DNA from 2 places in the Streptomyces sp. NPDC087906 genome. Region 2 is predicted to be linked to the other one. Evidence: riboswitches for the same ligand, from Rfam matches in the RefSeq annotation. Region 2 holds a riboswitch; the other holds the start of a gene.
What was found. Region 2 has a riboswitch for glycine ahead of gcvT (glycine cleavage system aminomethyltransferase GcvT). Riboswitches for the same ligand answer to the same signal wherever they lie in the genome.

Region 1: it holds a riboswitch for glycine, as region 2 does, so the genes downstream of both, gcvP (aminomethyl-transferring glycine dehydrogenase) here and gcvT (glycine cleavage system aminomethyltransferase GcvT) in region 2, are expected to answer to the same signal.

Annotation. Positions count from the first base shown of each region.
Region 1 is NZ_JBVJLC010000011.1:255,037-258,435, forward strand. It holds gene gcvP (aminomethyl-transferring glycine dehydrogenase) at 1-1,398, opposite strand, end outside; glycine riboswitch at 1,576-1,674, opposite strand; gene ACZ63I_RS28210 (PRC-barrel domain-containing protein) at 1,777-2,181, shown strand; gene ACZ63I_RS28215 (DNA polymerase IV) at 2,082-3,399, opposite strand, start outside.
Region 2 is NZ_JBVJLC010000002.1:887,388-890,786, reverse strand. It holds gene gcvH (glycine cleavage system protein GcvH) at 1-331, opposite strand, end outside; gene gcvT (glycine cleavage system aminomethyltransferase GcvT) at 420-1,544, opposite strand; glycine riboswitch at 1,710-1,807, opposite strand; gene ACZ63I_RS09295 (AAA family ATPase) at 1,967-2,725, shown strand; gene ACZ63I_RS09290 (enhanced serine sensitivity protein SseB) at 2,777-3,399, shown strand, end outside.

The DNA.
Region 1 (3,399 bases), on a different contig from region 2:
CTCCGGCAGCGCGTCGTCGGCCGCCGCGTCGAGCGCGTCGATGTCGGCGTCCACGCCGAAGGCGGCCCACACGGCGGAGAGCTGCACGCGCCCGGTCGTCTCGTCGCAGGCCATCGAGACATGGTCGGCGTCGACGAGCCGGATGTTGACGCCGTTCTCGCGCGCCGCGGCCACCACGTCGGCCGCCCGGCCGGGGACCCGCGCGGTGACGGTGTCGAAGTACGCGCCGTGCACGATCTCCGTGCCGCCGGCCCGCAGGCCCTCGGCGAGCAGCGTGGCGAAGCGGTGGGTGCGTCGTGCGATGGCGCGCAGCCCGTCAGGACCGTGGTAGACGGCGTACATGCCGGCCATCACGGCGAGCAGCACCTGGGCGGTGCAGATGTTGCTGGTGGCCTTCTCGCGGCGGATGTGCTGCTCGCGGGTCTGGAGGGCCAGCCGGTACGCCCGGTCGCCGTCGGCGTCGACGGAGACACCGACGAGCCGGCCGGGCAGGTTGCGGGCGTACGCCGCGCGTACGGCCATGAAGCCGGCGTGCGGTCCGCCGAAGCCCATGGGGACGCCGAAGCGCTGGCTGGTGCCGACGGCGATGTCGGCGCCCAGCTCGCCGGGCGAGGTGAGGAGCGTCAGCGCGAGCAGGTCGGCGGCGACGGTGACGATCGCGCCGAGTTCATGGGCCCGCTCGATGACGGGCGCGATGTCCCGTACCGCACCGGAGGCGCCGGGGTACTGGACGAGGACGCCGAAGACGCCGCGCTCGGCCACCTCGGCGGGGATGCCGCCGGCCAGGTCGGCGACGACGACCTCGACACCGGTCGGCTCGGCGCGGGTCCGGATCACGGCGATCGTCTGCGGCAGGGTGTCGGCGTCGATCAGGAAGACACCGTTCTTGACCTTGCCGACCCGGCGGGACAGCGCCATCGCCTCGGCGGCGGCCGTGGACTCGTCGAGCAGGGACGCGCCGGAGGTGGGCAGTCCCGTGAGGTCGGCGACGACGGTCTGGAAGTTGAGCAGGGCTTCGAGGCGGCCCTGGGAGATCTCCGGCTGGTAGGGCGTGTAGGCGGTGTACCAGGCCGGGTTCTCCAGCACGTTGCGCAGGATCACCGGCGGCGTGAAGGTGCCGTAGTAGCCGAGGCCGATCATCGGCGCGAGCACCTGGTTGCGGTCGGCGAGGCTGCGCAGCTCGGCCAGGACCTCGGCCTCGGTACGGGCGTCGGGAAGCCGCAGCGCCTCCGCACTCTTGATCACGTCGGGCACGGCGGCGGCGGTCAGCTCGTCCAGCGAGCCGTAGCCGACCTGGGCGAGCATCTTCGCCTGAGCGCCGGCGTCGGGACCGATGTGGCGCTGCTCGAAGGGGGTGCCTCGCTCCAACTGTGCGAGCGGAATGCGGTGGGCGGTCATTACGGAGGCCTCCTGGTCGACACGACCTGCGAGGGGCACCAAGACGCGGGTACCCGGGCGGCCTCCCCCTCTGTCATCTCGACCTGAGAGCTTCACCGGCCCGCCCTGCGGCGGCCCGGCTTTCACCGTCGGTGAGAGCGACTGCCTCGCGGCATCCGCCCTGCTTTCCAGAGTGACCTCGTCCGTGCGGTACGGGGGCCTGAGAGATTCCGGGGAGGATTTGCTCCTTCGGCGCCTCCGATGATCTCAACCGGAGGACTCTCCCGCACGGGGTCGACAGCCGACTGCCAGCCTACCAGCGAGCGCTTGAGGCCAACTTTTCGAGTGGCCGCCTTGCCGGATCTGCACTTTTGTAGTCTTTACCAGCAGTTGCGACCAATTGGAGGGACCGTGGAGAGCGATATCGATCCGCGCAGCCTGATCGGCCGCAAGGCGTTCGACCGCGACGGCCACAAGATCGGGACGGTGGACGAGGTCTACCTCGACGACGCGACGGGCGTGCCGGAGTGGGCCGCCGTCCGTACGGGGCTGTTCAGCCACGACGCCTTCGTACCGCTCAGCCCCAGCACGCTGGTGGACGAGGCGCTGCGCGTGCCGTTCGACCGGTCCCTGATCAAGGACGCGCCGGACTTCGGTGTCGGCCGGCATCTCTCCCCCGAGCAGGAACTGCAGCTCTACCACCATTACGGCCTCGCCCTCCCGGAGCCGTCCGAGCGGCCCGCTTCCCTGTCCGACGGGGATTCCCAGCGCGACTTCGGCCGTCTGGCCGGCCAGGAGGACTGATCCCGCGCAGCCCGGTCGGGGTCCGCGCCGCCCGGGTCCGCGACGTCCGTCTCAGCGGGCGGGAGCGGTACGAGCGGCAGCGGGTCGGCCGGTTCCAGGTCGGGGTCGTCCACCCAGAACGTCCGCACCCGGCCGGGCGGTGAGCCCGGCACCTCGAAGCGCACCGTGACCCGGCGGAGCCCGCTGCCCTGGACCCAGCCGGGTCCGAAGGCCGCGTGACGCACGTCATGTCCGGCGGCGAAGCGGCGCTCCGCCGGGGCCGGGACCGCCACGGCCGCTGCCGGGTCCTCTGCGGGCACCGCGGACGACGGGCCGCCGGGAGAGCCACCGGGCTCCGCCGAGGGCTCCGGCGGCCCGCCGGCGGACGCGGCGGACTCCGCGGCCTCGGCAGCCGCCGCTTCGGGCCTGTCGGCCGCCGCCTGGGCGAAGAGGTCTTCCTGCGTGTAGTCGGCGAGCCCGGTGACGCCCACCCCCAGCAGCCGCACCCCGCCGGTCGTGTCCACGGACTCCAGCAGCCGCCCGGCCGCCTCCCGCACGACTCCCACGTCGTCCGTGGGCCCGCGCAGCGTCTCCGAACGGGTCAGCGTCGAGAAGTCGTAGCGCCGCACCTTGAGCACCACCGTCCGCCCGGAGTGGCCGGAGGCGCGCAGCCGCTGCACGCACCGGTCCGCCAGCCGGTCGACCTCCGTACGCACCCGCACCCGGTCGTGCAGGTCCACGTCGAAGGTGTCCTCGACCGACACGGACTTGGCCTCCCGGTCGGACACCACGGGACGCTCGTCATGGGCCAGCGCCATCCGGTACAGCGAGCTGCCGTGCGCCTTGCCCAGCAGCCGGACCAGCTCGTCCTCACCGGCCTCGGCCAGCTCGGCGACCGTGGTCATCCCGGCGCGCCGCAGATGGTCACCGGTGGCGGGACCGACCCCCGGCAGGATCCGCACCGACATCGGCCCGAGCAGCCCGCGCTCCGTGCCGGGCTCTATGAGCACCAGCCCGTCGGGCTTGGCCTGCTCCGAGGCGATCTTCGCCAGCATCTTGGACGCCGCGAGCCCCACCGACCCGGTGAGTCCCGTGACGGCCCTGATGTCCCTGCGCAGCCGCTCACCGGCCGCCCGCGCGCTCGCCGAGTCGTCGGCCGAGCCGCCGGCCTCCAGGTCCACGAAGGCCTCATCCAGGCTCAGCGGCTCCACCAGCGGGGAGAGCCGCCCCAGCAGCTCC
Region 2 (3,399 bases):
CCGGCTCTTGCGCGACGCGCACCTTGAACAGCCAGCCGCCCTCGAAGGGGGCCGTGTTCACCAGCGAGGGGTCGTCCACGACGTTCTGGTTCGTCTCGGTGACCTCGCCGGTCACCGGCGCGTACAGATCGCTGACCGACTTGGTGGACTCCAGCTCGCCGCAGGTCTCGCCCGCGGTCACCGTGTCACCGACGTCAGGGAGCTGGACGTACACGACATCGCCGAGCGCGTTGGCCGCGAACTCGGTGATACCGACTGTCGACACGCCGTCCTCGACGCTCGTCAGCCACTCGTGCTCCTTGCTGTAGCGAAGCTGCTGGGGGTTGCTCATGGTCTGAATTCTCCTGTACGCGGGGGAGTGGTGGGGAACAGTCGTCTTGCGGACTGAGACGCCGGTATCAGCTCTGACGCTCTCGCTATCACTTCTGACGCTTGTAGAACGGCAGCGCCACGACCTCGTACGGCTCGTGCGAGCCGCGGATGTCGACCGCGACGCCCTTGGCGCCCGGCTCTGCGTGGGCCGCGTCGACGTACGCCATGGCGATCGGCCTGCCCAGCGTCGGGGACGGCGCGCCGGACGTGACCTCGCCCACGACCGCGTCGCCGACGACGACCGAGAAGCCGGCCCGCGGCACCCTGCGGCCCTCGGCGATCAGCCCGACCAGCTTGCGCGGCGGCGCGACGGCGGTCAGCTCGGCGGCGGTCGCGAGCGCCATCCGGCCGACGAACTCGCCCCCGTTGGAAGTCTTCTCGAACTTGACGACCCGGCCGAGGCCCGCGTCGAACGGGGTGAGGCTCGCGCTCAGCTCGTTGCCGTACAGCGGCATGCCCGCTTCGAGCCGCAGCGTGTCGCGGCAGGAGAGGCCGCACGGTACGAGACCGGCGCCCGCGCCCGCCTCGGTCAGCGCCTGCCACACCCGCTCGGCGTCGCCGGGGGCCAGGAACAGCTCGAAGCCGTCCTCGCCGGTGTAGCCGGTACGGGCGATCAGCGCGGCCACCCCGGCGACGGTGCCGGGCAGCCCCGCGTAGTACTTCAGCCCGTCGAGGTCGGCGTCGGTGAGCTGCTTGAGGATCCCGGCGGACTCCGGGCCCTGGATCGCGAGCAGCGCGTACGCGTCGCGGTCGTCGCGCACCTCGGCGTCGAACCCGGCGGCGCGCTCGCCCAGCGCGTCGAGGACGGTCTGCGCGTTGGACGCGTTCGCGACGACCAGATACGTCTCGTCGGCGAGCCGGTAGACGATCAGGTCGTCCAGGATGCCGCCGTCCTCCTGGCAGATCATCGTGTAGCGGGCGCGGCCCACGGCCAGGGCGCCGATGTTGCCGACCAGCGCGTAGTCCAGGAGGTCTCCCGCGGCGGGGCCCGCGACGGTGATCTCACCCATGTGGGAGAGGTCGAAGAGGCCGGCCTTCGTGCGGACCGCGGTGTGCTCGTCGCGCTCGCTGCCGTACCGCAGCGGCATGTCCCAGCCGGCGAAGTCGGTCATGGTCGCGCCCAGCGCGCGGTGCGTGGCGTCCAGGGCGGTGCGGCGGGGGGTAGGGCTCATCGATGGGCTCCCAGGGCATGGCTGATGACAGGCGAGGACTCTCCTCCCCATCTGTCATCGGAACCTGAGAGGTTCACCACGACCGCACGTACTACGTACGTGCGCACAGCCGTGGTTTGCACCGTGGGTGGGACCGCAGAGCTGCGGCCCGCTTTTCAGATCTGCCTCATCCGCGCGGTACGGGGCCTGAGAGATTCAAGGGAGGAACTTGCTCCTTCGGCGCCCGGCGCATGTGGTGGCCGGGACTCTCCCGCGCGGATTCAAACGGCCGGTATGCAGTTGGCGCGGACATCATCGCACGCATCCCGGTCGGGCACACCCCGGGAGAGGGTTGTGGGACATTACCTTTTCTTTACACTTCTTGGGCAAGAAGAAGCAAGAGTCGTCGTGGGCCGAGGGATGACCATGACAGGGGGACGGCGATGACGGTGCAGCGCTCAGAGGTGACGGACGGGTACCTGCCCGCGCGGGCACGCGTCCCGGTGGTGCCGGCGCCCACGGGCCCCGCGGCGCCCGCCGGGCCCGCGGCGCCCGCCGGGCCCGCGGCGCCCGCCGGGCCCGCCGCGCCCGCGGCGCCCGCCGGTCGTGTCCGGGATTTACGCGCCAGGGGCGGCCGGCTGCCGGGCGGCCTGGTCTTCGCGCCGGGGGACGTGATCGTGGTGTCCGGGCTGCCCGGCAGCGGCAAGTCGACCCTGATCCGGCGCACGGCGGCGAGCGGCGCCATCGACTCCCAGGACGCCAGGGACCGCTGGGCACGCCGACTGCCCGCCCGGCTGCCGTACGCGCTCTACCGCCCGCTGGTCAGGATCGCCCACTACGCGGGGCTGCGCCGCGCGCTGCGCTCGGGCGAGAGCGTCGTCGTGCACGACTGCGGCACCCAGACCTGGGTACGGCGCTGGCTGGCCCGCGAGGCCCGCAGACGCGGCCGGCGGCTCCATCTCGTCCTGCTGGACGTGCCGCCCGAGGTGGCCCGCGCCGGGCAGCGCGAGCGCGGCCGGGGCGTCTCCGGCTACGCCTTCGCCCGGCACCGCCGCGCGGTGCGCGGGCTGCTGGCGGCCGCCGAGGCGGGCCGACTGCCGCGCGGCTGCGCCACGGCGGTCCTGCTGGACAGGGACGCGGCGGGCGCGCTCCGCACCATCGCGTTCACCGCCCCCGTCCCACCAGGGCAGTCGCGGAGTTAGGGTGCTGCGGCAGCCCCGCACACAGGGGCGGGACAGGGGCGAGGAGAAGCAGTGAACACAGCGTGGCCGGCCAACGAGCTGGAAGAGGTGCTTGCCGCCTCGCTCGGCAATCCGGCGGCCGGCGGCCGGCTGGTCGAAGTGCTCGGACGCAGCGCGCTCTGGGTGCCGCTGCCGAACGGCGGCGGACCCGACAGCCCCGACCTCGACCTGCCGACCATCGAGCTGGAGGGCGCCGCTTACGTGCCGGTGTTCAGCTCGGAGCAGCAGTTCCTGAGCTGCGCGGGCGCCCATATGCCGTTCACCGTCGCGCCCGCCGTCGAGTTCGCCCGCGGGCTGCCGCCGCAGCTCGGGCTCGCGGTCAACCCCGGCGGCACGGTCGGCGCTCCGCTGCCGCCCGTCGCCGTCGCCGAGCTGTGCAGGGCCGGCCGCACCCCGCTCGACGGACCGGCGGGCGGCGGCCGGGTCAAGCTCTTCGAGCCGGACTGGCAGGAAGAGCCCGTCGACTTCCTCGCCGCCGCCGCGGGGGAGTTCGAGGCGTCCGGGCTCGTCCTGTCCGCCCGCCGCACCCTCGCCAGCGTCGAGGGCGGCGCACCGCAGCTCTTCGTCGGCGTGCAGCTCTCCTCGTGGGAGGCCGTTGACCGCGAGGTGCCCATGGACGCGCTCGGCCGGGCGCT